Regions from separate parts of the Blautia sp. AF19-13LB genome, predicted to be linked through region 3. Evidence: a T-box and tRNA genes for the amino acid it is inferred to sense, from the RefSeq annotation. Region 3 holds a T-box; the other regions hold tRNA genes.
The links. The T-box of region 3 lies ahead of DWX32_RS05760 (proline--tRNA ligase). A T-box ahead of a tRNA ligase gene usually reads a tRNA of that ligase, here a tRNA-Pro.
Positions count from the first base shown of each region.

Region 1 (9,937 bases), on a different contig from region 3:
CGCGGCCAGGCGATGATGAAGAAAATCGAAGGTTGTCTCCACTGCGGCGCCTGCATGAAGAAATGTCCCTACGGTCTGAATACGCCGAAGCTTCTCGAAGAGAACTACGAAGATTATAAAAATGTACTGGCAGGAAAAACACTGGTATGAGTAATCTGATCTTCAGCCTGAACGCGACGATGCCGATCTTCCTGACAATGATTTTGGGACTTTTCTTTCGAAAGGTTGGTATTCTGGACGAATCGTTCACAAGCAAAATGAACAAATTTGTGTTTAAAATCGCACTCCCGGTGCTGCTGTTCCAGGACCTGTCGGATTCTGATTTCTCCGCTGTGTGGGATATCAAATTCGTTCTGTTCTGCTTCTTTGCAACACTGCTCTCAATTCTTGCGGTATGGGGACTTTCCCATCTCTTAAAAGAGAGAAGTGCAAGAGGCGAATTTATCCAGGCGGCGTACCGGAGCAGTGCGGCGATCCTTGGTATTGCCTTTATCCAGAATATCTACGGAAATTCCGGCATGGCGCCGCTGATGATCATCAGCAGTGTGCCGCTGTATAATATCATGGCGGTTGTCGTTCTTGCGGTATTCGGTCCGGAACGGGAGGAGATCACGGCAGATTTTGTGAAAAAGACGGCGAAAAATATCGTGACAAACCCGATTATCCTCGGGATCGTTGCAGGACTTCTCTGGTCGGTGCTTCGCATTCCAAAGCCGGTGATTCTGCAGAAAACGGTGCAGAATATTGCGGTACTTGCAACGCCGCTCGGCCTGATTGCGATGGGTGCGTCGTTTGAGGCAAAGAGCGCGGCAAAGAATATCCGGCCGTCGATTGCTGCAGCTGCGATTAAGCTGGTCGGTCTTGCAGCTGTCTTTCTGCCGATCGCCGTGATACTTGGCTTCCGTCAGGAAAAATTGGTGGCAATCCTTGTGATGCTGGGTTCCGCAACGACGGTGAGCAGTTTTATCATGGCGAAAAATATGGGTCATGAGGGAAGTCTGACGGCAAACACCGTTATGCTCACAACGTGCGGCAGTGCCTTTACGCTGACGTTCTGGCTGTATCTGATGAAAACGCTGGCGTTTATCTAACCGGATTGCGAATATCCGCTTTGATTTTCAGTACACCAAAAGCGTGTCCGGGATTTTGTCCGGGCACGCTTTTATCAATCATAAAAATCAGAAAAAGAGGGAAAAGAATGGACTTCAAAAATGCGGTCAAAGCATTACAGATTGGAAAAAAGGAAGGAAAAAAATTCCGCCTTTCTACGGAATTTGGGAAAAATCCGGAAGAAGAGCTCCCGTTTCCGGAATATCCGCGTCCGCAGATGCGCCGGGAAAACTGGACAAATCTGAACGGATGGTGGGAGTATGCGTTCACGGAAACGCAGAAAATGCCAAAACAGCGGGACGGAAAAATTCTCGTTCCGTTTTCCCCGGAGTGCGATGCGTCCGGCGTGAAGCGGCAGCTGCTTCCAAAAGAATATCTGTGGTACTTCCGCACGATTCAGCTTCCCAAAATTCCTGCCGGAAAACGGCTGCTGCTGCAGTTCGGCGCCGTGGATCAGGATGCGGTAATTTACTGCAACGGAAAGCGTGCCGGAGGCCATCTCGGCGGGTATCTTTCTTTTTCAGTGGATCTTACGCCGTATCTCAAAACGGGAGAGAACGAGCTTGCCGTCAAGGTGCGCGATGAGACGGACACGGACTGGAAGGGCCGCGGAAAGCAGAGCCTTACCCCGGGCGGCATGTTTTACACCGCGCAGAGCGGCATCTGGCAGAGCGTCTGGATGGAATGGGTGCCGGAGACGTATCTGGAACGCATCGTGATCACGCCGGAATATGATACGGCGAGCGTAAAAGTACGGGTTTTCCTCAACGGACCGGATGCGGGACTGACGAAAAAAATTACGGTGCGGGAGAGCGAAGCGCCGGATGCGAAGGTGATCTGCGTCCGGGAGACGAGAGAAAACGAGGCGGAGCTGATTCTCGGTAATTTTGCAGGCTGGAGCCCGGAACATCCGCATCTCTATGGGGTTTCCATTGAAGCGGGAGAAGACCGCATCGAGAGTTATTTCGGCATGCGCAAATTCGGCATTGGAAAAGATGAGAAAGGAATCACGCGTCTTCTCTTAAACGGAAAGCCGTATTTCCAGAACGGTGTCCTCGACCAGGGTTATTGGCCGGAAAGCTTCTACACGCCGCCGTCCGATGAGGCGATGGTTTATGACATTAAGACGGCCAAACGCCTCGGTTTCAATATGATCCGGAAACACCTGAAAGTTGAGTGCGCAAGATGGTATTCCCACTGCGACCATATCGGTATGCTGGTGTGGCAGGATATGATCAACGGCGGCGGCCGGTCGATTCAGACGTTCCTTTTGTACCTTCCGACCGTACTGCCGTTTGTGACAACGGAATTCAGGGATAACTGTTATCCGCTCTTTTCGCGGACCTCAAAAACGGGAAGAGAGTGGTGGAAGCGGGAGTGCCGCGAGACGGTTCATCAGCTTTACAATGCACCGTGCGTGTCGCTCTGGGTTCTGTTCAACGAGGGATGGGGACAGTTTGATGCCAGGGAGATGACAGAAATGGTGCGCGCTCTCGATCCGACGCGGCAGATCGACCACGCGAGCGGCTGGTACGATCAGGGAGCGGGGGACATCAAGAGCCTTCACAATTACTTTCGTCCGTTAAAAGTAAAACCGGAGGAGCGCGCGTTTGCTTTTTCTGAATACGGCGGCTATACGTATCCGGTACAGGAGCATCTCTACTCCGAAAAATCGTTCGGCTACCGCACGTACCAGAACCAGACACAGTACCAGAAAGCGATGAATGCACTGGCAGAAAAGATAAGAGAACTCACAGAACAGGGACTTGCCGCAGCAGTCTACACACAGCTTACCGATGTCGAGGAGGAGTCGAACGGCATCCTTACGTATGACCGGAAGGTATGCAAATGGGAACCACAGGAGGCAAAAGATTTTTGCTCAAAAGAATAATTTGGTAAAATTTTTGTTGACAAAGTGAGGATAAGTTGCTAATATATTGGATAAGGCGTTGGAAGTTGTAAGAAATTGCTGAAAATCCGCGGCGCCTGCGGATGGAGGAAAGTTGGTGTTTATGGAACAGAAAAGAACATTATCCCTGCTGGTGGATAATACGCCGGGACTTTTAAGCAGAGTAGCTGGTCTTTTCAGCCGACGCGGATACAATATCGAGACGATCACCGCCGGTGTGACAGCAGACCCGCGATACACAAGAATGACTGTTGTTCTGTACTGCAGTGATGAAATGATTCTGGAGCAGATCAAAAAACAGCTGGCAAAACTTGTCGATGTGCGGGATATCAAAGAGCTGAAGCCGGACGAGAGTGTCAGACGAGAGCTGATGCTGGTCAAAATCCGTGTGAATGAAAATGAACGCCGCAATGTCATCGCCATCTCCGATGTCTTCCGTGGAAGAATCGTGGATGTGGGACAGGAAAGCCTGATTGTAGAGCTGACCGGAAACCAGTCAAAGCTCGAAGGGTTCCTGAATCTGGTACAGGGATACGAAATCCTGGAACTGGCCAGAACAGGAGTGACAGGACTCTCCAGAGGAGCCCACGATGTGCGTTACCTCGATTAACGCAGATCACATTACATACGTTTGCTAGAGGAATGAAATTTTTGTATAGAAAAGTTCATTTCCCTGACAAACAGCAAAAGGCAGAAATGCTTTTCGCTGTATAAATTGACCGACCTGCCGCCGGTCAAGACATTCTATATATTATGGAGGAAAATAAAATGGCAGCAAGACTTTTTTATCAGGAAGATTGTAATCTCTCTTTACTGGAAGGCAAAAAAATCGCAATTATCGGCTACGGAAGCCAGGGACATGCTCATGCACTGAACCTGAAAGATTCCGGCTGTGATGTTATTATTGGACTTTATGAAGGCAGCAAATCCTGGGCAAAAGCAGAGGCACAGGGATTCAAAGTATACACCGCTGCTGAGGCTGCAAAACAGGCTGATATCATCATGATCCTGATCAACGATGAGAAACAGGCTGCAATGTACAAAAAAGATATCGAGCCAAACCTGGAAGAGGGCAACATGCTGATGTTCGCTCATGGTTTCGCTATCCACTTCGGACAGATCGTACCTCCGAAGAACGTAGATGTAGCTATGATCGCTCCGAAAGCACCTGGCCACACAGTAAGAAGCGAGTATCAGGCTGGCAAAGGAACTCCTTGCCTGGTTGCTGTTGAGCAGGATTACACCGGAAAAGCTCTGGACAGAGCACTGGCTTACGGCCTTGGAATCGGCGGAGCAAGAGCTGGTCTTCTGGAGACAACCTTCAGAACTGAGACCGAAACAGACCTGTTCGGTGAGCAGGCAGTTCTCTGCGGCGGTGTATGCGCCCTGATGCAGGCTGGATTTGAGACTCTGTGCGAGGCTGGATACGACCCAAGAAACGCATACTTCGAGTGCATCCATGAGATGAAACTGATCGTAGACCTGATCTATCAGTCGGGATTCTCCGGAATGAGATACTCCATCTCCAACACAGCCGAGTACGGCGATTACATCACCGGACCGAAGATCATCACAGAAGAAACCAAGAAGACCATGAAGAAGATCCTTTCCGATATCCAGGATGGTACTTTCGCAAAAGACTTCCTTCTGGATATGTCCCCAGCAGGCGGACAGGCTCACTTCCGTGCAATGAGAAGAAAAGCTGCAGAGCATCCGTCAGAGAAAGTCGGAGAAGAAGTCAGAAAACTGTACAGCTGGAGCAACGAGGACAAACTGATCAACAACTAATCGGTTTGCTGTCAAATGATCCATATCGGGAGGCTGCCTTTGCGGGCAGTCTCCTTTTTTCGTTCTATCGTTTTATCATAGAAAAAACACTTCCGCGCCATGCATATCCCCCAATATGATAGGGCGCGGAAGTGTTATCTTTTCTGTATTCGTTTTTTTTATGCCTCCTGACGACAGGCAGGAAAAGCACGGTAGTATTTGATATAAGAACTTAAAATATCAAAAAATTCGGAATTGGTCGGTTTTGTCAGAACCGGATGCACAGAAAGCGAAAAGAGCAGATCACGGTTTCCGCGGGTCCAGCAGACGGAAATAGCGGTGCGGATGTCTCGTTCGACGCAGGAGGACGATACCTGAAACGTTTGCGCGATCTTTGGGTACAGCGTTTTGCTGACCCGAAGGAGATAATCTTCGTCTTCCATGCATAAAGCGATACCATAGGCGAGATAGCGAAATCCGCGGTATTTTGCACCAATTCCTAAAGAGTGTAGTAGAAAGTAAATTTCAGTTTCCATTACGATGTCTCCTTTTATTCAGTTTTTACATAGTCTTTGCAGACGGGCATGCCAGAGGTGAAAGTTTGTATGGCATACGATTTTCCCCTTTCACTTATGATACGTGGAAAACGTCGAAAAATTACATATTCAGAAAGAAAAAGTGACAATATAGTAAAATAAAAGAGAATATGACACGAAATAAAGAAATGAATGTAATGAAACGGGAGAGGGAAAAATAACATTGATTTTTCAGAAGTTCGCTGGTATAATGAAAACATGATTACGGGGTATGGCGTAGCTTGGTAGCGCGCACGGCTGGGGGCCGTGAGGTCGCAGGTTCAAATCCTGTTGCCCCGATCGGTAAGAGTGTCGTTTTACGGCACTTTTTTTCTTACGGACAAAGACGTGTGCGGAAGAAAAATGAATTGCGCAGAAAAAACAGGGAGGAAGTTATGGGGAAAGTAACGATACAGAGCATGGCAAAGGAGCTGGGACTGTCCCGGAATACGGTCGCCATGGCATTGAAAGGTGATCCGAAAGTTGCTCCGGTGACGCGGGAGAGAGTTCTTCGGATGGCGAAAAGAAATGGCTATCTGGGCGAAAATGTATATGTGGAAGAAGTTCGGGCACCGCAGGAGAAGCATTACAATATTATGGTTCTGCGTACGCGGGATGCCGCTGTTTATTGGGACCGTGTCGTGAGCGGCATCTCCGAGGAGGCGAGCCTCAATAACTGTCAGACGCGCGTTGCGGTCGTGACGGAGCGGGAGGAGGCGAACGGCATTCTGCCGCTCGGCCTGAATGAAAATATCGATGCGATCTTCTGCATTAAAATGCTGCCGCCGGAATATATGCAGAAACTGGTAAATCTGGGGTACCGCATTTTTCAGCTCGACCATTACTGCGGTATCGAACAGCGGCCGATGGGCGATATCGTGCGTGTGGACGGTGTGCAGCCGGTGAGTGTTCTGACGTCCCATCTGATCGGACAGGGCATGACGCGTATCGGCTTTCTGAGCGAACACAGCAGTACGTATGAATCGATGCATGACCGGTATATCGGTTTCCTTGCGGCGATGGAGCAGGCGGGCATTCCGATCGAGGCAGATCTTGTTCGTCCGGATATGGAGAGCGATCATTTTTATTACCCGGAAAATTTTGACAAGATTGTGGCGAGCTACGATACACTGCCGGAAGCGATTGTCTGCGGCAACGATATGATCGCCAAAAGACTGACAGAATCCTTCCGGAAAATCGGCGTGCGCGTGCCGGAGGATGTGGCACTGACCGGATTTGATGATGATGAGGACCGGATGCTGTATCCGTTCTTCTCAACCGTTCATGTCGATACGAAGTGGCTTGGCCGCCGTATGGTGCATGAATTTTTATGGCGGGAGGAGCACCCGGAAGCGCCGAAAGAGCGGATTCTCGTTTCGGGGGAGGTTGTGGTGCGCCGTTCCTCGTGCAAGCGCCAGGGATAGAAAGAAATAGAAAAAACAGGAAAAAGTGAACAAAGAAAGAAAGCCAGGGACGCCCCGGCGGACGAGAAGAAAAACCGTCTGCCGGGGCGTTTCCGGCTCCCTTTTTGCGATGATTCAAATTCGTGCATAAATGCCATGTAGAAAAACACTACCACGGAAAACAGGTAGAGGATTACCAGAAATACCTAGAAGAGTACAACAAATAAAACAACGAAATCATGCGTTAGAGCACCCGCCGGAGCCTCCTTTCCGGCGGGTGTATTTTTACGGAATCCTGCGTTTTGCGCTTGACAGAGATGGAGAAAAATGGTAACATAAGAGCCAAGTTAGGAAAAAGGCAAAGAAGAGGAATACTACATGGAGCTTCCGAATCCAGAAAGCTGTTGGGTGATGCGAAACAGCAGACGAATTCCGTGGAACTGACCTCAGAGCCGCTGCTCCCAAATTTAGAATAAAAAGAGTAGGTGCAGACGGAAACCCACCGTTAGAGGGGCAGGATATGCAGATGTTTCATCCGTATCCGCAGAGTGTACAGAGAAAATCTCTGTAAAACAGGAGTGGTACCGCGTAAGATAGCAAGTCTTTCGTCTCTTGTGTCAGAAGCCGACACAGAAGATGAGAGATTTTTTTATGCTTTCATCCCGAATTTATGTCGGCAGAATAAATTATATTTCACTTTCTGAGAGGAGAAAATCATGATGAATGTAAAGAAGTATCAGAAACAGTACTATATGCCGCCGGTTCCGTGCATGGACTGGGCAAAAAAAGACAGCATCGAGAAAGCACCGGTATGGTGCAGCGTTGACTTGCGTGACGGAAACCAGGCGCTTGTCATTCCGATGAGCCTGGAACAGAAGGTAGAGTTCTTCAAACTTCTTGTGGAAGTTGGTTTCAAAGAGATCGAGGTTGGCTTCCCGGCAGCATCCGAGACCGAATATGAGTTTCTCCGCACCCTGATCGAGCAGGATCTGATCCCGGATGACGTAACCGTTCAGGTTCTGACCCAGGCGAGAGAGCATATCATCCGCAAGACCTTCGAGGCATTAAAGGGCTGCAAGAATGCCATCGTTCACGTTTACAATTCCACTTCCTATGCACAGCGTCAGCAGGTCTTCAAAAAATCGAAAGAAGACATCCTGAAAATCGCCGTTGAGGGAGCAAAGCTCTTAAAAGAGCTGACAGAAGAGGCCGGCGAGAAATACCGCTTCGAGTACAGCCCGGAGAGCTTTACCGGAACCGAGCCGGAATATGCGCTTGAGGTGTGCAACGCCGTTCTCGACGTATGGCAGCCGACTGCAGACCGCAAAGCCATCATCAACCTGCCGAGCACCGTGGAGCTTTCCATGCCGCACGTTTATGCAAGCCAGGTGGAATACATGAGCAAAAACCTGAAATACCGCGATAATGTCGTTCTTTCCCTTCATCCGCACAATGACCGCGGCTGCGGCGTTTCCGATGCAGAGATGGGTATCCTTGCCGGAGCAGACCGTATCGAGGGAACGCTGTTCGGAAACGGCGAGAGAACCGGAAACGTGGATATTATCACGGTCGGCATGAACATGTACATGCAGGGCGTCGATCCGGAGCTTGACTTCTCCGATATGCCGAAACTCTGCCATGCATTTGAATCCTTCACCGGTATGAGCATCAACCCGAGAAGCCCGTACTGCGGATCTCTCGTATTTGCAGCCTTCTCCGGTTCCCATCAGGATGCGATCGCAAAAGGCATGCACTGGATCGAGGAGAAAGCACCGGATACCTGGACCGTTCCGTATCTGCCGATCGATCCGACCGATATCGGAAGAAACTACGATGCAGACGTCATCCGCATCAACAGCCAGTCTGGAAAGGGCGGTGTCGGCTATATTCTGGAGACGAAATACGGCCTGAATCTGCCGGCGAAGATGCGCGAGGCTATGAGCTATACCGCAAAATCCGTTTCCGATCATCTGCATAAAGAGCTGCGTCCGGATGAGATCTTTGAACTCTTTAAAGATACCTTCGAGAACGTAACGACACCGTACAACATCAACGGCGTTCACTTTAAACAGCTCGATGAGGGCAGAATTGAAGCACAGGTTACCTCCAATTACGAGGGCGGTGAGTATGCAACTGTATATGCAGAAGGAAACGGCCGTCTGAATGCTGTCAGCAACGCGCTGAAACAGCAGTACAATCTGCAGTATGATCTGGTCAGCTATACGGAGCACGCGCTGGAGCAGAGCTCAAGTGCACAGGCAATTGCCTACGTCGGCATCAAAAAGCCGGACGGAATCCTTTCCTGGGGCGCAGGCGTAGATCCGGATATCATCCGCGCTTCCATCGACGCGCTGGTAACTGCAATCAACAACCGATAAGAAAAGAGAGAGCATATGCTGTTTAAAAACAAAATTGAATACACCAAAGGAATGTTTGTGGAGATTTACGGCACCGAGATAAAAAAAGTACGTCTGGTACTGCGGATCATTACAGGGATTGCTGTTGTGGCTGCGATCGCTTTTATGATCTACGGTGCAGCAGCGCGGGGATTTATCATGCCGGGAGACTTCTTCAATCTTGGAATCTCCATTCTGATGGCACTTCTGTGTACGTTTCTGCCGAATCTGATGGCACGTTCACAGATGAAAAAATGCAAAAAGAGAGGACTCCTTGGAGAACGTACCCTTCGTTTTACTGAGCAGGTGCTCACAATGACATACGAAAAAGAGGGCAGAAGCACTGATATTCCGCTCGAAGAGCTGACAAAGGTGACGGAGTTTGACAACTTTATCCGCATCACCATCGGAGGCAGAAGCACCTTTCTCGATAAGAAACGCTTTGAAATCGGAGACGCGGCAGCGTTTGTGACCTGGGCGGAAGATAGAATCGCAGAGAATGCGGAAAAAGAGGAAGAGGCACTCGCACTCGAGGAGACAGAAAGGGAAGCTCCGGCTTTAGAAGACGGCGAAGCAAAAACGGAGGAGTCCGACGAAAATTAAATCATACATTCTGACAAAAAATATTTTGGCAGAATGGTGGAAAATGGCTGTGCATTTTTGTGCACAGTCATTTTTTGTATATTTTTGTTGTTTTTTCATACTTCATCCATTATAATAAAAGGAAGCGTACAGGTAAAACTAATCTGAAACGTATCCGGCCAGGAGTCAGAGAGG
Region 1 covers NZ_QUGO01000001.1:279,860-289,796, forward strand. The annotation lists gene DWX32_RS01385 (aldo/keto reductase) at 1-150, shown strand, start outside; gene DWX32_RS01390 (AEC family transporter) at 147-1,091, shown strand; gene DWX32_RS01395 (glycoside hydrolase family 2 protein) at 1,199-3,001, shown strand; gene ilvN (acetolactate synthase small subunit) at 3,123-3,629, shown strand; gene ilvC (ketol-acid reductoisomerase) at 3,788-4,807, shown strand; gene DWX32_RS01410 (sporulation initiation factor Spo0A C-terminal domain-containing protein) at 4,966-5,322, opposite strand; tRNA gene DWX32_RS01415 (tRNA-Pro) at 5,588-5,661, shown strand; gene DWX32_RS01420 (LacI family DNA-binding transcriptional regulator) at 5,757-6,785, shown strand; T-box leader at 7,117-7,380, shown strand; gene DWX32_RS01425 (2-isopropylmalate synthase) at 7,481-9,142, shown strand; gene DWX32_RS01430 (hypothetical protein) at 9,158-9,763, shown strand.
Region 1: it has a tRNA-Pro gene. The T-box ahead of DWX32_RS05760 (proline--tRNA ligase) is inferred to sense a tRNA for this amino acid. The anticodon was not compared.

Region 2 (9,937 bases), on a different contig from region 3:
GCAGAATTTCAACAGCAATTTCTCTGTTTAACTCATTATCCTCGACCAGCAGAATTCTTTTTCCTGTGTAATCTGCTTCAGACAGCTCATCCAGATAATTTCTTGCTGTTTTTTCTTTTCTGCCAGAAGTAAACTGCCGCAATGTAGCCGTCAAACGGGAACGGAACAGCGGTTTTGCAATAAAAGCATCTACGCCTGCAGCCTTTGCTTCTTCTTCGATCTCACTGAATTCATAAGATGTCAGTACAATAATGGTAATCTCTTTCCCTATCCGTTTCCGGATCTGTCTGGCTGTTTCAATTCCGTCCATATCCGGCATTTTCCAATCTAAAATAACAGCAAAGTAATCATTTTTTAGCTCATGATGTGCATAACAGCGCTCAACGGCTTCTCTGCCGGAGAGAACCCATTCGCCTGTAATCCCAATCTCCTTCAATGTGGCAACTGTACTTTCACAACATGTCTTATCATCATCCACAACCAGAACAGGTAGATTCATCAGATTTCTGTCCTGTTCTTTTTCTTTTTCCTGAAGTTCCAGATAAATTGTTACTGTAATTTTAGTTCCCTTATGTAAGGTGCTTTCCACTTTAATATTACCATTCATCAGGTTCACAATATTTCTGCTGATTGCCATTCCCAGACCTGTTCCCTGGACTCTGGTTGTCCGATGGTCATCTGCGCGGCTGAAAGGATCAAACATGATTTTCTGGAATTCCGGTGACATACCGATCCCATTATCCTCAATCGTAAATTCATAGCATCCAAGTTCCGAAAATCCATTTGGCTTTTCCTCTATGGAAAAAGTAATATTCCCGCCATCCGGTGTATACTTGACCGCATTACTCATCAGATTCACAAATACCTGCTGGATTCTCAGGCTGTCACCACAGACACTCTCATGTTCAATGTGATTAATGTGTATATCTAAATTGTGTTTATGTTCATCAATCACCGGTTTTGTGAGTGTTATAAGATTATCCACCAGATCTGGCAGATTGAAATCCTCCTGTGCCAGCGTCATTTTTCCACTTTCAATACGTGCCATATCCAGCACTTCATTAATCAGCCCCAGCAGATGACGGCTTGATTTTGTAATTTTGCTGAGACATTCAATGACTCTGTCCTGGCTCTCAATATTTGCTCCTGCAATTGCTGTCAGGCCGACAATGGCATTCATCGGTGTCCGGATATCGTGGGACATATTGGAAAGGAATTCTGTTTTCGCACGGTTTGCATTTTCTGCAGACCGGTAAGCCTCTTTCAGTGCCTGACGGGATTCAATCTCTGCTTTCTTCTCCTGTGTCACATCCATGGATGCCAGCAATACCTTTTCCAGCTTTCCATTCTTCCATTCCAAAGGAATATAAGAAGCGATCTTATAAGTCTTTTCATCCAGGCTGCAGTACTCAAACTTATAAATATCATTTTCACTTTTCAGATTCTTCCGGATATTTTCCGGTGCGATCAGGATGTCCATAGTTTCCAATGTTTCCAGTGTCTTATACTTTTCAAGAACCTGCATCTGAAAATCATGATAGAATCCCAGAGGTTTATATAGCATCTGTCCATTCAGGTTATAGAATTCATATCTGTCATTTTCCAGATCACAGACAACAAAGCGGTCAACCAGACGCACAATACTCTGAATCAGCTGCTCCATGGAAGCATTATCCGCTGCCATCTGCAGATGCCGTGCGCTCTCTACCTTTGTCTCTGTGATATCACGCAGAAAGATCATGGCATATTCTGAATCCTCTATTTCGCCACGTATGACCACATTGCGGACCCATCGTTCTTCTCCATTCAGAGTGATACGGCACTCTAAAGCCAATTCGGTTTCCAGACCCTTCAGCCTTTCTGCAATATAACCACGGTCGTAAAAAGAGGATACCGCCTTCTTATCTGTCTCCACAACATAGGAATCCACAAAATGACGGATCAGTTCATCCCATGTATGACTCTGTTCAAAGACTGTCATCAGGGACGGTTCAACCTTAAAGGTATCAAAAGTATTCGCTTCCAGATTTACATAATACTCACACAAATCTGCTTTCGTAAAAGCCCGGTGGAAAGCAGCAGATTTTTGTGCCTGCATGGCCTCTTTTTTTTCCGCATCAATATTAATAAAAATCCCGGCAATCCTGCTGGCAGAACCATCCAGACGGCGTATTACTTCTGCCGATGCCCGAAACCACTGGTATTGATTATCCTTCATTCTCATACGATACTCTACCTGGTATTTTATCTGGTTCGTCTTATCCTTAATTGCCGCCTGAAGCTGCACCATTACTCTTTCTTTATCCTGTGGATGCAGAAGATCTGACCAGGATTCCAGTTTATTCGGAAAGTCCAGAGTGTCATGATAGCCAAGCATTTTTCGGAATTCATGACTCCAGTTTGCATTCACAATCTCACTGTTTTCGTCACAGTCAAAATACCAGAAGCCGGAACAGATAGCCTCATTGAGCAGTGTCAAATTTACATGATCCCAGTTGACCTGTACGGACATAACCCAGATCTGTCTGCCCGCCTCATCTGTCGCATCCTCTTTACAAAGCCGTACATTTTTCACTGTACCGTCTGCTGTAAGGATCTGTGCTTCCCCTGTTCCGTGAAGCTGCAAAAAATGGTCTCGCTCCTGTCTATCTTCCTCGTCATAAAAGAAGTTTCTCAATGAGCCTTTTGTCTGTTCCATGAAAGTATCGAATGTATATCCTGTACTATGCAACAGCAGATTATTCACAGACAAAATAGACAGGTTTTGGTCATAAGATCCTGTCATTATACCTACCCCGCCATTATTTTCCAGTGTTTTCTGTACGGCCTGTGACATAGCCTGTGTCTGTCCCGTTACAGCCTCACCTAAAGAATATATTTTGTCTTCATACTTTTCCATTTTATAAAAATCCTCTCTCTGTTTTATGCTTCATTATCCTGCTTTTATCTGTATACAGAGAACCTGTCCCTGCCAGTTTTACATTTACGTTATAATATCCTACAAAACGTGAAAAACAGGTATACGGATTTGAGAAGTTGCAGCCACTACACACAATATTCACACAAAATTCTCTTTATGTTTTCAATTTTTATAGGCTTTGCCAAGTGAGCATTCATTCCTGCTGCCAGACACTTACTCCGATCGTTCCTGCTGTAAAACGGTATCTGAGGCTTTTTTTATTTATCTGATTTTTTTCTGTTTCCATGGAACTTCTGAACGCTCACCTCCTGGTATCATTACAAATATACATAAAAACTCATTTTTATATTACCATGAAATTTTTTACTTTGCAATGCACATACCTTTTCAGACGCTGCTTTTCTTGTTTCCTATTTCAGAAAATTGCAACCAAAGGGGCGCACCTGAAAATTTCTTTTCAAATGCGCCCCTTCGCTTTCTTTTTTTCTGTCAGATCAATCCGTAATGCTCCATCGCCTTTGCCACGCCGTCCCGCTCGACGGTATCGGTTACGTACTCTGTGTACGGATCCAGAATCTCATCATGTTTTCCAAGCGCAATGGTGTGTGCGCCGCACCGGAACATGGTAAGGTCGTTGCTGCTGTCGCCAAATACGTATGCATCTTCTTTCTCCAGCTGAAACTGTTTCAGCGCATAGTCCACAGCTGTTCCTTTGCTGCAGCCGTGCGGAACGATTTCGTATACACCGCCGCGGCGATCCATGATATCAAACTCCTGCTCAAATTCACGGTACATACGTTCTATATCAGACTGTGCATCGGTTACGATACAAAATTTATCGTAAATGATTCCTTTTGTCTCCGCTGTCTCCGCGAGTCCGATTCCGACAGCAGCGAAATAGGCACGGGTCTGCTCGACCTCCCGAAAACGGGATACCTCCGACGAAAAATAAACATTATCCGTTCCCTCCAGAATCATGCCGATCCTGCACTCCTTTAAAATAACCGGGATTTCCTCACAGCGCTTTTTCGGAATCGTCTGATGCATCAGGATTTCGCCGTCCCGGCGCAGATAGGTCCCGCAGCCGCACAGAAATCCGGAAAACGGAAGCTTTTTCAGCTCCTCGGGCAGCTCCGACCAGGTGCGGCCGGTATTAATAAACGTAAGATTTCCTTTTTCCGCTGTCTTTTTCAATGCATCGAGCGCGCTCTGCGGAATTTCTTTTGTAATCTCACTCAGTAACGTTCCATCAATATCAAAAAATAATGCTTTCACAAAAATTTCCTCCTCGTGTACTGTTTCCTGTTCTCTTTCTGACATACGAAAAAATGCCGAAGCTCTTGATTGTCAAGGCTTTCGGCATTTTCATTCCAGTCGAAGCGACGGGATTCGAACCCACGACCTCTGCGTCCCGAACGCAGCGCTCTACCAAACTGAGCCACGCTTCGATTTTATTTGTTTTCTGAACTCTCGTCCGTCAACAATAGCTATTATATATGATGTCTATAGGAATGTCAACACCTTTTTTGAAATTTTTTTAATTTTTTTTATTATTGCTTCAAAAGGTACATTTTACACGGGTTTGCGGCCTTTTTGGTGTTCTTTTAGAATGACAGTTTCTGAGAAAGTCAAAAAAGAGATATGCCGGAAGTTCTGTTCCGGCATATCCCTTATCTTTGTTTCTCAGCTCAGCTGATATACATCTGCATACTGCACGCCGAAGCTCAGCGCCTCGGAATGGCTGCTGCAGAAGATGTCTACGTGCCCGTAAGCGGTTCCGCGGTCTTCTACCGTGTAAACCTGGCCGTTGATCATCAGTCTCGTTCCGAATGGTACACCGCCCATGGCAATCGTTCTGCCTGCGGTCGGTGTGGTTCCGCTCGCGGTGGATCCGCCGGACCACTGTCCGGTACAGATGGAACAGGAGCAATAGCCTGTCAGTTTAAATCTTCCAAGGTATGTTCCGCTGGAGGAGCTGCTGGAAGTATCTGACGCGGATGGACTCCCCGTTGTCGTGGAGGATGCGCTGCTGTCCGAAGAACTGCTTCCGGAACTGCTGCTTGTATCGGTATCTGCTTTCGCTGCGGCATTTGCTGCTTCTGCGGCTGCGACTCTTGCGGCCTCGGCCTCGGCTGCCTGTTTTCTGGCGGCCTCTGCCTCAGCTTCTGCGGCAGCCTGCTGTGCGGCGGCTGCTTCCTCTTCTGCTTTCTTCTGCGCTGCAATCTCCTCTTCTTTCGCCTGACGGATCAGGTCGTTGATTGCATCTGCTTTGCTGTTGATTTCATCTACCAGTGCACTCTCGCTGGATTTTGCATCGTCCAGCTCTGCGGAGTAGGTACGGAGTTCCTGATAAGCTGCTGCGTACAGCTCCTGAATGGCTTCCTGCTGATCGCTGCTCTGCTGCTGCAGTTCTACGATCGCTGCCTGCTCTTCCTGCACCTGTGTTTCTTTTTCTTTTACCTGGTCTACCGTGTCCTCATACTCCTGCATAAGATCGCGGTCGAAATCGGAAATTTTCTGTATGTATTCTGCCCGGCTGATCAGCTCTGAAATGCTTTTGGAAGAAAAGAGCATTGCCATGTATCCGTTTCCGGAAGAATTTTCATACATATACTGGATACGGAGCTTCATCGCCTCGTACTGCTCTTCTTCTTTTGCTTTTGCATCTTCCAGATCTGCCTGAATCTGTACCAGTTCGTTCTGCTTCGCATCATACTGATCCTGAAGCTCCTGCAGACGGTTCTGCAGATCGTCCAGCTGCTGGTTCAGTTCGGAAAGATATTCTTCTGATTGTCCCTTTTTGGAATTGAGTTCGTCAATCCTGCTCTGTATGCTGTCAAGCTGAGACTGTGCGGCAGCCTGTTCTGCCTGAGCATTTGAAATTTTCTCCTTTGTACTGGCACCATAGCATGGCAGAACGGTTGCTGCCGTAAGCACTGTGGCCAAAACCAGGCTGAATAATTTCTTTTTTTTCATGTCGTACACCTCATACTTATTACGTTCTGTTGCTGATTGTCACTCCAAGTTACTGCGGAAAATGGGCCTTTTTTCCCGCCGTACTTTGCCATTATAACACAAGTATGTCTGAAATGAAAGTCTTTTTTAATTTCTGTTAATAACTTTGTAATATTTCGACGTTTTTCCTGCAAAAACTGGCATGATTTTTCTACTTTCTCCATCCAACAGGGTACTTATTTTTCAAGGTTCCATTGACCAGTTTGCCCCATCCAAGGCCGAATCCATCGACGCAGACCAGCTTCCAGCCCGACGGCGATGCGGTCTCTCCCGGCTCTACGGAAATTGTCTCACCGTGGAGATATTTTTCGGTACGCTCGTCATCTGCCTTTAAATTCATGTAATCTTTGAACTTGTCCGCGGAGAGTGTCACGGCAAACGGCTGTGACGGCTCGAAACGGTCTTTTTTCAGTTCACCGAGATACAGACCGTTCCGCAGGAAATGAAGATTCCGCACGCCATCCGGCAGGGACGGGGAATGGTATACTTTTCCGGCGCGGACTTCCAGTTCCTCCACCGGGATCGGTGCTGTCATCCGGGACAGGAAATCGGAAAGGATCTGTTTTTCTGCTTTCGACGGACCCGGTGCTTCCGTTCCGCGGTCTTTTTTCCGGTTTTTCTGTTTTTTGTTTTTCTTTTCGATCGGTTTTTCTTCTGTCTCATAAGGAATGGCTTCGCCTTTTTTGCGGAACAGGGCAAGGTAATGGCCCTCGCCGTTCATTTTATGCGGCCAGATGCGCACGGTCTTTTCGATCTCCGGATCGCCGTTTCCCCAGACTGGATTGCCTTTTGAAAAACCTTCGTAGCCTTCCATCTCGATCAGTTCCATTTCCGGGAAGTTTTCCAGAAGGAAAGAAACGGTTCCCTCGTCCTCCTGCGGGGCGAAGGTACACGTCGAATACATCATGAGGCCGCCCGGACGCAGCATTTTGACAGCATTCGAGGTGATCTCGCGCTGCAGATCCGCAAAGAAATCCGGCCGCTCCGGGGTCCAGGTGCCGATGACTGCCTCATCTTTCCGGAACATGCCCTCGCCGGAGCACGGTGCATCCACGAGGATTTTATCGAAGAAGCCCGGGAAGACGTCTGCAAGGCCTGCCGGTGTCTCATTGGTGACAAGCACGTTTTCACTTCCGAACAGCTCCAGATTGCGCAGCAGTGCTTTGGCGCGGGCGTTGCTGATGTCATTGGCGACGAGAAGGCCGGTTCCTTTCAGGCGCGCATTCAGCTCGGTTGCCTTGCCGCCCGGTGCGGCGCAGAGATCGAGCACACGCTCACCCGGTTCGATCGGGAGGCGGGACGCCGGGGTCATGGCGCTTGGCTCCTGCAGATAGAAGACGCCTGCCGCATACAGCGGAGACTGGCCCATGCGCATGCCGTCCGGCACGAAATAGCCGTTTGGAATCCACGGAATTTTCTTCCACGTTCCCGGAACAAGCGGCGGGAAATCTTCGGTCCGGCATTTTTTTGTATTTACACGCAAGCCTGCCGTGCGGGGTGCGTCGTAGGAAGTTAAAAATGCATCAAATTCATCGCCCAGCATGTCCTGCATGCGGGTCAGAAATTCCTGTGGTAACTGCGCCATGTATTGTCTCTCCTTTTTATTTTGCTTTGTTGTGCATCGGTCCCTTTTCGTGAACTGGCGATGCTTTTTCTGTCTTTGTTTCTTTTGTTTTGCATCTGTTTCATAATTTCTCACAGAAAAAGAGACAGCTTTTTCGATTTTTCAATCTTTTTGCTGTCTCTTTTTTGCATAGCGGAGAAGAAGGGATTTGAACCCTTGCGCCGTTTCCGACCTACTGGTGTTCGAAGCCAGACCCTTCAGCCTCTTGGGTACTTCTCCGTATTTTGTCAAATACATCATATATTATAGTGCTTTTTTCGGGATTCGTCAATGATTTTTTCGATGGTTTCCGATGGAAATACGGGGATTGTATTTTTTACGGAAATATTCGAAAGTGCAACTTACTCAAACAAATAATCTTCCTCAGGCAGCATCCCATCCCGATGCTGCCTCTTCTTTTATTCTTTCCCTTCTTCCGCCCTCTTCCTCTCTTCTTTTTTCTTCTTTTTCACCACCCGCAGTCTCCGGAAAAACGCACTCAGCATCTCCGAGCACTCTTCTTTCAGCACGCCGCGCTCGACCTTCACCTGATGGTTAAACTCGTGCATTTCCAGCATATTTAAGATCGATCCCGCGCAGCCCGCCTTCGGGTTCATGCTGCCGATGACGACTTCGCTGACTCTCGCCTGTACGATCGCACCGGCGCACATCTGGCATGGTTCCAGGGTGACATACAACGTACAGCCCTCCAGCCGCCAGTCGCCGAGCTTTTTGCTTGCTTTCCGGATCGCATTCAGTTCCGCGTGGGACAGCGTGTTTTTATCCGTATTTCTGCGGTTATAGCCCCGCGCAATCACCTTTCCCTCGTACACAATCACACAGCCGATCGGAACTTCCATCAGCTTTTCCGCTTTCTTCGCCTGCGTAATCGCCTGGCGCATGAAGCGTTCCCGTTCTTTCCGGTGCGCTTTTTCCTCCGGCGTTACCAGCTTTGTTTCTTCTTCCATTGTGCACTTCCTTTCTTCTCTGCGTATATTTTCTGTCCTTCCCGCATATCGTGAACTGTAGCGCAGTATCTTTTTCTACTCTTTTTACTTCTATGCAGGAGGTTTTTATGTCTGATTACCGGCGTTTCATTGCCTATCTATACGAATACCCGAACAACCGCAAGGGCGGATGCTGCGGCTTTGTCCGCGTGGAGTCGCAGAACGGCTTCTGCCGCATGGACTTCCAGATCAAATCGCCGTCTCTTCCGCCGGAGACCTCGGTCACGGTCTACGGTTTTATCCGCCGGTCAGGGCGGATGTACGGCATTCCGCTCGGAAATCTCCTTGCGGGGCGCTCTTCTACGAGTGGAAAACTCTTCACGCACTCCGATGCCATTGGGCAGACGGATGTCACGCTCGACGAGCTTGGCGGTCTGATCCTGCTCTGCCGCCAGACCGGCGTCATCGCCACCCAGTGGGACGATCTTCCGATTCAGCCGGAGTTTTTCGCTCCCACGCTCCCGCAGGAGCCCAAAACATCCGCAGACAATGATGCCAGACCGACCGAAGAGAAAACTGCCGAAACACCCGAACCTCTGGATCCCGCCGTACCTGCGCAGTCCCTGCCATCATCAGACGCTTCCAAAGCACAGTTCGATGAACTTTCCACAGAATTCAGCAGCAATTCCGAACTTTATCCACGAAATTCCAGCCCGGAATCCACCGTCTCCACAGAATCCACATCAACTGACACGGTAAACACCGTTCCTGCAGACCGGATCACGCAATCATCCGCCAACACACTCTATCCCGCATCCGCAGAATCTGTGAAAACCGCAGAAAGCTATCCCTCTGCCAACCCGGAACCGCCGCAGCCCATCCCGGATTCTGCCGCCCAGCCGCTACATATGACTTCCGCCGATTTTCCCGCCGCAGCAGCCGTGCCGCCGTCCCGCGCTGCTCTCTATCTCCAGCTTCAGGACCAGTTCCCGGAGTTCCACCCGTTCCCAGATGATGATCTGACCGACTGCCTGCGCCTCTCACTCGACGATCTTCCACAGCTCCGCGCCGTCGGTCTTTCGGTGGATGCGAACCGCTTCGTCCTCCATGGCTCCTCGTCCTATCGCCATCTGCTCCTCGCCCGGAACCGCGACCAGCAGGAACTCTGGTATTTCGGCGTCCCCGGCGTCTACACGCCGAATGAGCAGTTCATGGCAAGCCTCTTCGGCTTTTTCCACTTCAGGCAGGCGATGCGCCCATCCGAGCTCGCGCCCGATGCCCGCTTCGGCTACTGGTACCGCACGCTTTAAAGCGTTTTTTAATCCACGCCGCGGATCTCCACCGTCTCAATCTTTCCGCGCAGGATCTCGCAGAACCGCTCGAGCTGCTCCCTCGCATACCCCGAGAACCTCGGATCAATCACATAATCCGATTCCCGGTAATTCTGCAGGA
Region 2 covers NZ_QUGO01000002.1:251,471-261,407, forward strand. The annotation lists gene DWX32_RS03440 (response regulator) at 1-2,899, opposite strand, end outside; gene DWX32_RS03450 (Cof-type HAD-IIB family hydrolase) at 3,410-4,195, opposite strand; tRNA gene DWX32_RS03455 (tRNA-Pro) at 4,295-4,368, opposite strand; gene DWX32_RS03460 (PcsB-like coiled-coil domain-containing protein) at 4,604-5,896, opposite strand; gene DWX32_RS03465 (RsmF rRNA methyltransferase first C-terminal domain-containing protein) at 6,087-7,520, opposite strand; tRNA gene DWX32_RS03470 (tRNA-Ser) at 7,693-7,778, opposite strand; gene tadA (tRNA adenosine(34) deaminase TadA) at 7,958-8,506, opposite strand; gene DWX32_RS03480 (DUF6128 domain-containing protein) at 8,506-9,795, shown strand; gene DWX32_RS03485 (anaerobic ribonucleoside-triphosphate reductase activating protein) at 9,804-9,937, opposite strand, start outside.
Region 2: it has a tRNA-Pro gene. The T-box ahead of DWX32_RS05760 (proline--tRNA ligase) is inferred to sense a tRNA for this amino acid. The anticodon was not compared.

Region 3 (9,937 bases):
TATCTGCGGCGGTTCCGCGATCGCGGCAATCGCGCCGGTCATCGAGGCGACCGATATGGACATTGCCTATGGCCTCTCCGCAACGTTTTTATTTGATACGGTCATGATTGTCGTATTCCCGATCCTCGGTCACTGGATGGGCCTTTCGGATGCCGCGTTTGGCCTCTGGGCCGGAACTGCGGTCAACGACACATCAAGCGTCGTTGCCACCGGTTACGCATTCAGCGAGGCCGCCGGTGATTTCGCAACCATGGTAAAATTGACACGGACCCTCGCCATCATTCCGGCTGTTCTGGCATTCGCCGCCATCAACGTACATCTGAAACGGAAGGCGCAGGCAGCAGAAGGAACCGCCGTAAAGGTAAGCATCAAATCCATTTTTCCATGGTTTATCTTAGGTTTTCTCGCCATGTCAGCACTGACCTCCTTAGGTCTTATCCCGGCAGGCACAGCAGCCGCATTAAAAACCATCAGCAAATTTCTGATGGTGGCCGCCCTTGCGGCCATCGGCCTGAACACCGATTTCAAATCCCTCTGCCGCTCCGGCGCAAAGCCGATGCTGCACGGATTCATCATTTCGCTGCTGGTAGTCCTGGTAGCGATTGCAGTCGAATTTGCGATCGGCATTGCGCCGCATGGGGTACTGTAAAGAAACAGAGAATTAAAAATCCAGGCATCCGTATAGGATGCCTGGATTTTTTAAATCAAAACGGGTTTGTCGTTTCCTTCAAAAACGTTTTCAAAACCTGCAGCACCCCGTTCTCCCAGTACGGCGGGCAGGTGTGTTTTGCTGAGGCGATGACTTCCGCTCGGGCGTTGGAGACGGCGTAGCTTTCGCCGGCGTTCTGAAGCATCTCGATGTCGTTTAGGTTGTCGCCGAAGCAGCAGACTTCGTCTGGGGTAAGGCCAAAGTAGTTCATCAGAAATGAGAGACCGGTCCATTTGCTGACGCCGCGGGCGTTGCAGTCCAACCATTCCTTACCGGCGACAGCGAGTTTTGCCTGATGTTTCCACGCCGGGATGAAATTTGGGGAGCAAAGCTCTTCACAGGAGGTTGGATGGTAGATCGTGAATTTGATAATGTCCTCGTTTTCTACCTTCGACAGATCCGGTACTTCGCGGACATCGAAGCCGTAGGAGTCGCGGAGCCAGTGAAACATGCGGCTTCCGGCATCTTCGGCGAGGCAGTAGTCCGGGGTGGCGGCAAAGCAGTCGCAGGACGGAAGTTCGTCGTGTACCATGCGGCACATGGATTTCCAGAGTGCCGTTTCCATCGGATATGTTTTCAGAATCTTTTCCGGTGTGCGCACGACAGTTCCGCCATCGGAGATGTAGAGCAGGCGGTCCTTGATCGGAGCGAAAAGCTTCTGTTCACTGGAAAACTGGCGGCCGGAACAGACAACAAAATGGATGCCCTGGTCGACAAGCCTGGAAACAACAGTCATATATTCCGGGTCGATCAGAAGTGTGCCGTCTTTGACGAGCGTTCCATCGACATCGGTTGCGATCAACTTTATCATAATAGAAAATCTCCTTATCTTGTCACAGAAAAAATTCAAACTATAGCAAGACCAGAAAATAACGCAAAAAAGGCAGTGCTGCAGGGCGCGAATTACAAGGAACGGATTTGAAGGCGTACCGGGGTACGACGAAAATCCGTGACGCAGTAATTCACGTTCTGCAGTGCTGAATTTTTTGCATTATTTTCTGGGATTGCTATAAACATGATTATATCGTGAATTGCTTCGGGGTGCAAGCCGGAACCGGAGGAACGCAAAACTCCACGTTGACGAAACGCAGAAATAAGGCGTAAAATAAAGAAAAATATATATCCACAGGGGGATTTTTATTATGGCATTTATTCAGGTAAGCTTCATGTCAAAAACTTTAATGCGCACCGTACCGCTGCAGGTTATTCTGCCGGTCGACAAATTTACCTTTGGGCAGCCGGAGCGCGAGGAAAAACCGTTTAAAACGCTGTATTTGCTGCATGGCATTTTTGGAAATGAGACAGACTGGGTTCATGGAACCAGAATCCAAAGATGGGCAGAGGAGAAAAACCTTGCCGTTGTCATGCCGGCCGGCGAGAATGCGTTTTATGTGGATCAGCCGTCCATCGGTGCCATGCACGGACAGTTTATCGGAGAAGAACTGGTTGAGATTACAAGAAAAATGTTTCCACTGTCCAGAAAAAGAGAAGACACCTTTATCGGAGGCCTTTCCATGGGTGGTTTTGGCGCACTCAGAAATGGCCTGAAATATCACGATACCTTCGGGGCTGTGATCTGCCTGTCCGGTGCACTTCATGTGCTGGAAAATCCGGAAGAGAGCAGAGCGGACAGCTTTGCACATGAAGAAGGTTATTTCGGAAATCTGGTCGAAGCAGCAAAGAGTGACAAAAACCCGGCTGTTCTTATCGAGCAGTTAAAGGAAGCACGGAAAAAAGATCCGTCTGTCAATGTGCCGACCGTATTCCAGGCGTGCGGAACAGAGGACGGACTTCTGGAAGTAAACCGTCTCTACCATAAACGGATGGAAGAGAGCGGCATGGACATTGTCTACTATGAGAGCAAGGGTGGCCATGAATGGGATTTCTGGGATGAGTGGATCAAAAAGGCACTGGACTGGCTGCCACTTGAGGAAAAGACGGAAGGCCTGAACAGCGGAAACGTAAATGTTTAAAGAAAAAGAAAAATCCGGCGGATCAGACCGTATATACAAAAAAAGGGAGACAGGCAATGCCAGAGACGAGAAATGACGAATTGTACCGTGCGTTAAAACACAACGGTTACCCGGACGACTTCTGCCGGGAAATTGCATACCGCCAGATGAACACCGATTTTACCGCCACGCGGATGCTCGGCTATCTCTACCGCGTCACAAGCCCGCGCGCCGAGGACGTTGTCGATGAGATGCTGGCTATTTTGAGTGACCGCAAAGCATGGATTGAGAAAAAACAGTCCGAGGAAGCCCAGGCGGCAATCAGCAGAATGTATCGGGAAGGCCTGTAACCTGGGCGGGCGTTTATGCAGAAAAAGCAGAAGGAACGGGCTTGCATTCTTTTCCGGTTTCTGCTACAATCAGTGCAGTGAAAAAGCGACGAAAAGAAACAGTAGCGACAGAGCGCATTCAGAGAGAAAGCGGCAGGTGAAAGCTTTTTGCAGAATCTATCGTGAACCGGTCTTGGAGCTGTGCACCGAAGAGAAGAAAATCCATCAGGGAAAATTTATTTCGTAGGCTGCACCGGGATCTCCCGTTACAGAGAAGGTACAGAGAGCAGAGATCACGCGTATTACAAAATACAAAAATCGTGGGGTACAAATGCTTTGTGTCAGAGTGCAGGAGTTTTCCTGAATTTAGGTGGTACCGCGGATAAAAAAATTCGCCCTAAACTGCAGCTTGCGGTTTAGGGCTTTTTTCTGTTTGAAAACTGCGCATCGCATTCTCGTTGCTTCAGTGATGAGTTAGATGCGCAAAATGTTGAATAAAAGCTTAAAATCGGACAGGCTGGAATGTTCTCGCGTCTGGAAGACTTCAGATGTTGAAAACCCAAAGAATAAGGAGGAAATCAGAAAATGAAACTTGAAAAATTAGTAGGAGAGCGCTTCAAAGAAAGACCTGCTGACTGTGTCATCGACAGCCATGCTATTATGGTAAAAGGCGGATACATCAAATATATGGCAAACGGAATCTATTCTTCCTATCTGCCGCTGCGCCGCATTGTGCGCAAAATCGAGCAGATCCTGCGCGAGGAAATGGACAAAATCGACGGCCAGGAAGTGCAGTTCCCGGTTGTCATGCCGGCTTCTCTGTGGGATGAGTCCGGCCGTTACGATAGCATCGGCGATGAACTGCTGCGTTTCACCGACCGCAACAATGCCAAAATGGTACTCGGCATGACCCACGAGGAGGCAGCCGTACACCTTGTACGCGAGTATGCACAGAGCTACACCAAATATCCGTTTATGATCTATCAGATCCAGACAAAATTCCGTGATGAGGCCCGTCCGAGAGCCGGACTGATCCGTGTGCGTGAGTTTACGATGAAGGATGCTTACTCCTTCCATACCAGCCAGGAAGATCTGGAGCAGTATTACGAGAAATGCCACGCAGCATACGAGCGTATCTTTGAGCGTGTCGGCGTGCCGGAGGTGGTATCTGTCAAATCCGATTCCGGTATGATGGGCGGAAACATTTCCCATGAGTTCATGCTTCTGACTCCGGTCGGAGAGGATTCCATCGTTCTGTGTGATTCCTGCGATTACAGAGCCAACATGGAGGCAGCTGAGAACATTTCCGATATCGCAAGAGACGCAGAATCCGCTGCACTCGAAAAGGTTTATACACCGAACGTCCACACCATTGAAGACGTCTGCAATTTCTTCGGAGACGAGACAAAGAACTCCTGCAAAGCCGTTGTTTATCAGCAGAATGTTGATGATAAATACGTTGTCCTTTTCATCCGCGGCGATCTCGAAGTCAACGAGACGAAGCTGGTCAACTTCCTCGGCGAGCAGGTTCACGCAGCCGTGATCACCGAAGAATGCGGCCTGAACGCAGGCTACATCGGACCGGTGAACCTGAAGGTGAACGGAGATGCCGTTGTCCTCTACGATAAATCCCTCGAGGGAAGAAATAACCTTTCCTGCGGAGCCAACGAGGCAGAGCATCATTACAAAGGACTCGACATGGAGCGCGACGTTCCGAATGCCGAGTATCACGATTTTGCAAAAATCCAGGAGGGCGGCATCTGCCCGAAATGCGGCAAAAAGACTGTGAAGATCTCCAGAGGTATCGAGGTCGGAAATATCTTCCAGCTTGGAACCAAATATACAAAATCCATGAATATGACCTATGTCGATGCAAACGGCGAGAGCAAGACCCCGATCATGGGATGCTACGGTATAGGTGTCGGCCGTCTGGCAGCATCGGTCTGCGAGGCACATCACGATGAGTACGGCCCGATCTGGCCGAAAGCTATCGCTCCGTGGCAGGTACACCTCTGTGCAGTCCGCGTCGATGACGAGAAAGTCAGAGCATATGCGGACAAGCTGTACGAGGATCTGCAGAATGCAGGCATCGAAGTGATCTACGACGACAGAAGCGTCAGAGCCGGCGTAATGTTTGCCGATGCCGATCTGCTCGGCATTCCGCTGCGCATCATCGTAAGCCCGAAAAACATGAAACAGGGCGTTGTCGAGGTTGCATCCCGCGATAAGACTCTGAAAACACAGATTCCGCTGGAAAATGTGATGGAAGAGATTAAACAGTATCTGTAATGATTCAGAACCATGCGAAAGGGAAGAAAAATCGAGATGGGGCTCGGAAGAAGTTCGACAGGAGAAAACACGATATGGAACTCTGGGATATCTATGATGAAAACAAACAGCCGACCGGCCGCACGATGAAACGGAATGACTGGCATATGAAGCCGGGCGAGTTTCACCTGACCGTACTCGGCGTAATCGCAAGACCGGATGGGACCTTTCTTATCACAAAACGTGTCATGACGAAAGCCTGGGCACCGGGCTGGTGGGAGGTTTCCGGCGGCGCGGCACAGGCAGGAGAGAGCTCCTGGGAGGCCGTGCGCCGTGAGGTCAGAGAGGAAACCGGACTCGATGTGAGCAAGGCTGACGGCGGTTATCTCTTTACCTACCGGCGCATCAACCCGGATGAGGGAGACAATTACTTTGTCGATGTCTATCGCTTCGTGATGGATGTCAAAGACGAAGATCTCCATCTTCAGGAGGAAGAAACAGACGGCTACCGTTTTGCTGCGCCGGACGAAATCAAAGAGTACGCCGCAGAAGGTAAATTCCTGCATTATGACAGCATCCGCCAGGCATTTGAACTGTAACAGAGAAATAAGATAATAAAAACGCGTTCCCGCCGGAAACCACAGGGGTTTCCGAAAACGGGAACGCGTTTTCTTAGCCTTAGAGCGTGTCTGAAAAAGGCTTTTCGCAAGCAGTTTATTGCAGTTAATTGCGATTGAATACTTCGCGGTTGAGCGCCTTTTCCTGATGGCTGACAATCGTTGTGCAGACAGCATCGCCTGTGATGTTGACGGCGGTACGCAGCATATCGAGAATACGGTCGATACCCATGATAAGAGCGATACCCTCCGTTGGCAGTCCGACGGAATTCAGTACCATAGCCAGGGTAACAAGTCCGACGCTTGGGATACCGGCGGTACCGATGGAAGCCAGTGTTGCGGTAACAACAACCGTTGCGAGGTTTGCCGGAGTCAGATGAATACCGTATGCCTCTGCGATGAAGATGACAGCGACACCCTGCATAATGGAGGTACCATCCATGTTGATGGTTGCGCCGAGCGGAATGGTGAACGAAGAAATCTGCTTCGAGACACCCATCTTTTTGTTCAGGGTATCAATCGACATCGGGATTGTCGCGTTGGAGGTTGCGGTGGAAAATGCAAATCCCATAACCGGAAGGAATTTCTTCACGAATTTAATCGGATTCAGCCGTGTGAATACGAACAGAAGAACCTGATAAATGATGAAGCACTGCAGTGCCAGCGCCAGTGTTACATTTCCCATGTATTTCAGCATCGGTGCGAACGCAGAAAAGCCGACCGTTGCAAAGGTACGTGCAATCAGACAGAAAACGCCGACCGGGGCCACCTTCATGACCGTCATGGTCATTTCCATCATGACATCGTTAAACTGGCTGATAAAGTTGGAAACGACCGAAGCGCGGTTTCCGAGCTTTGCCAGCATTACGCCGACAAACAGGGCGAATACGATGATGGGAAGCATATCGCCGTTTGCCATGGAACCAATCGGGTTCTTCGGGATGATGTTGAGCAGTGTATCCACCAGGCTGACGCTGGAATCTGCTGCTGTCGAGGACAGGTCGGCTTTCTGAACCGCACTCATGTTAAGTCCGAGCCCCGGGTGAATGAGCAGGGCGGTTCCAAGTGCGATGCAGACGGCAAGTGCTGTGGTAACAAGGTAAAAGCCGATCGTTTTTACGCCGACCTTTCCGAGGGTTTTGCTGTCTCCGATGGACATACTTCCGCAGACGAGGGAGCAGAAGACAAGCGGTACGACAAGCATCTGCATCAGGCGGATAAAGCCCTGTCCGATGACATACAGCACACCTTCTACGATGACGGTGTCCTTGATATAGCTGGACGGGATCCAATAGTGAATCACCACGCCGAGCAGCGCACCGGCCAGCAGGGCAATAAAAATCTGGGTGGAAAGCCCGAGCTTCTTTTTTGACTTTTCCGTTGTTTCTTTTCTGTTTCGGACCATTATTCGATTCCTCCGGTTTCTTCGAGATATTCTTTCAGTGCCGTTTTCCAGTCGAGCGGCTCAGGAATACCGGTCAGACGGAGCATCATGTTGTCCAGAACAGAATAGGTCGGGCGGACATCATCGCGTGCGACAACCGGGTAGAGATCAAGGTCACCGGTTTTTCCGGTATACTCGAGGATGGTTCTTGCAAACTCATAGCGGCTGCAGCTTCCGGGGCAGACAACGTGGTACAGACCATACTCCTCGCTGTCGATAAAGTGGCAGATCACGCGCGCAAGCTCAAAAGCACTGGTCGGAGCCGCATACTGGTTGTTTGGAACCTCCATCGTGCCGCCTTTTGCCGCATTGCGGAGTACTTCATCCACAAAATCGCGGCCGATCCCGTAAATCCAGGAGCTTCGGATGATGACAAAGCGGTTCAAAAGCTGTGTCAGGATTTTCTCTCCGGCCTCTTTTGATTTTCCGTAGATCGTACGCGGATGCACGGTATCAAACTCGTTGTACGGGATGCGGGATTCCTTGTCGAAAACATCATCCGTTGAGATCTGAATAACCTTTGCGTCGATATCATTGGCGGCAAGCGCTACGTTGCGCACACCGATGGCATTGACACGATAGGCTTCGTCGATGTTTTTTTCACACTCGGCAACGTCGGTCATACCGGCACAGTTGATGATAACGTCGGGACGGTTGACATAAACGAACTGTGTGACTTCATCGATTTTGGTAATATCAACCTCGTGAATATCCGTCGGAAGAAGCTGATATTCCACACCCTCCAGCAGTTCCAGAAGGGCAGTACCGATGTGGCCTTCGGCACCTGTAATCCATATTTTTTTCATAGGTTCTCTCCTGTCCTTGATTTATATACAGAAAAACTGTAATTGTATTTATTTTACCTGCGGACTTTACAGAAGTCAATAAATTATGGAAAGTCTCTGTGCAGAACCGGAAAAAAGTGGTATCATTTCTGTATATGTCTGCGGTGTAAGACTGCATATCTGCTACAAAAGAAGGAGGAGTATTTTTGAAAAAGAACAAATATGAAATCGACATGTGCAACGGCACGATTATGGACAAGCTGATTTCCTTTTCGCTGCCGCTGATGGTGTCCGGCATTCTGCAGCTGATGTTCAACGCTGTGGATATCATCGTCGTCGGACGGTTCAGCGGAAGCCAGGCGCTTGCGGCTGTCGGATCGACAACGGCACTCATCAACGTGTTCATCAACCTGTTTATGGGAATCTCGCTCGGTGCGAATGTGCTTGCGGCGCGGTATTATGCAGCGGGGCGCGACCGGGAGATGTCGGAAACGGTACATACATCGATCATGCTGGCGCTGATCAGCGGCGTTGTGATGGCGTTTGTGGGCGTATTTTTTGCAAAAGGCGCGCTGGAGCTGATGGATACGCCGGCGGATGTCATTGATCAGTCGGCATTGTATATGAGAATTTACTTTATGGGAATGCCGTTTTTCATGCTGTACAACTACGGTGCGGCGATTCTGCGTGCCGTCGGCGACACGAAGCGGCCGCTGTATTTCCTGATTGTATCGGGTGTGATCAACGCTGGTCTGAATATGTTCCTCGTGATCGTGTTCAGCCTCGGCGTGGCAGGTGTGGCGATTGCAACGGTGGTTTCGCAGGCGATCTCCTGCGTGCTGGTTCTGCGGTGCCTCTATAAGAGCGAGGGAAGTTATCAGCTCCGGTTCTCGAAGCTGTGCCTGAAAAAGGATTACATCATCCCGATTTTCCAGGTCGGCATCCCGGCGGGTATTCAGAGTACCGTCATCAACTTCTCGAACGTGCTGCTGCAGTCATCCGTCAATTCCTTCGGTTCGATTGCAATGGCAGGCTACACGGCGGCCAACAATGTGCTGGGATTTTTATACACCTCAGTCAACTCCGTCACCCAGGCGTGCATGAGCTTCACAAGCCAGAACTACGGTGTCGGAAAATACAAACGAATGGATAAGGTGCTGATCGACTGCCTGATTCTCTCCAGCGGCATCGCACTGGTGATGGGTGGCGGCGCGTATCTGTTCGGTACGGAAATCCTGCAGATTTACACCGGGGACCCGGAGGTTATCCGCTGCGGTATGGAAATTCTGTCGATCACGACGGTTCCGTATTTCCTCTGCGGCATCATGGACCTCTTCCCGGGAGCCCTGCGCGGTATGGGATGCTCGGCGGTGCCGATGATTCTGTCCGTCATCGGAACGGTCGGAACGCGAATCGTGTGGATCTTCGGCATTTTCCCGCAGCACCGCTCGCTGTATGTGCTGTTCATTTCGTATCCGGGATCGTGGATCATCACGATTATCCTGCAGGTGATCTGCTATCTGATTGTGCGGAAGAAAGTCTACAGCCGGGCAGCAGCCGTATAAAAAAGAGAAAAAAGACAAAAAGCCAGAAAAACCGCGGATAAATCCATTTTTAGGTGGAATTATCCGCGGTTGTGTGATAAGATGGCCGTATGCGAAGAGGCAGGTAGAAGATACAGGGACACCTGCCTCTTACTCTGTGAAAAAGGAGAGAAGAGAGAACATATGAAAAAGTTTTATGCATGGTATCAGAAGCATATTACAGGTGCGATCTTTACCGGACTGATTCTCGGTATCTTAACCGGACTTCTTCTGGCGGACCGCTTTACGC
Region 3 covers NZ_QUGO01000004.1:142,573-152,509, forward strand. The annotation lists gene DWX32_RS05740 (YeiH family protein) at 1-649, shown strand, start outside; gene DWX32_RS05745 (Cof-type HAD-IIB family hydrolase) at 705-1,520, opposite strand; gene DWX32_RS05750 (alpha/beta hydrolase) at 1,852-2,682, shown strand; gene DWX32_RS05755 (hypothetical protein) at 2,739-3,011, shown strand; T-box leader at 3,091-3,393, shown strand; gene DWX32_RS05760 (proline--tRNA ligase) at 3,576-5,279, shown strand; gene DWX32_RS05765 (NUDIX hydrolase) at 5,354-5,857, shown strand; gene DWX32_RS05770 (dicarboxylate/amino acid:cation symporter) at 5,982-7,280, opposite strand; gene rfbD (dTDP-4-dehydrorhamnose reductase) at 7,280-8,125, opposite strand; gene DWX32_RS05780 (MATE family efflux transporter) at 8,338-9,669, shown strand; gene DWX32_RS05785 (dicarboxylate/amino acid:cation symporter) at 9,832-9,937, shown strand, end outside.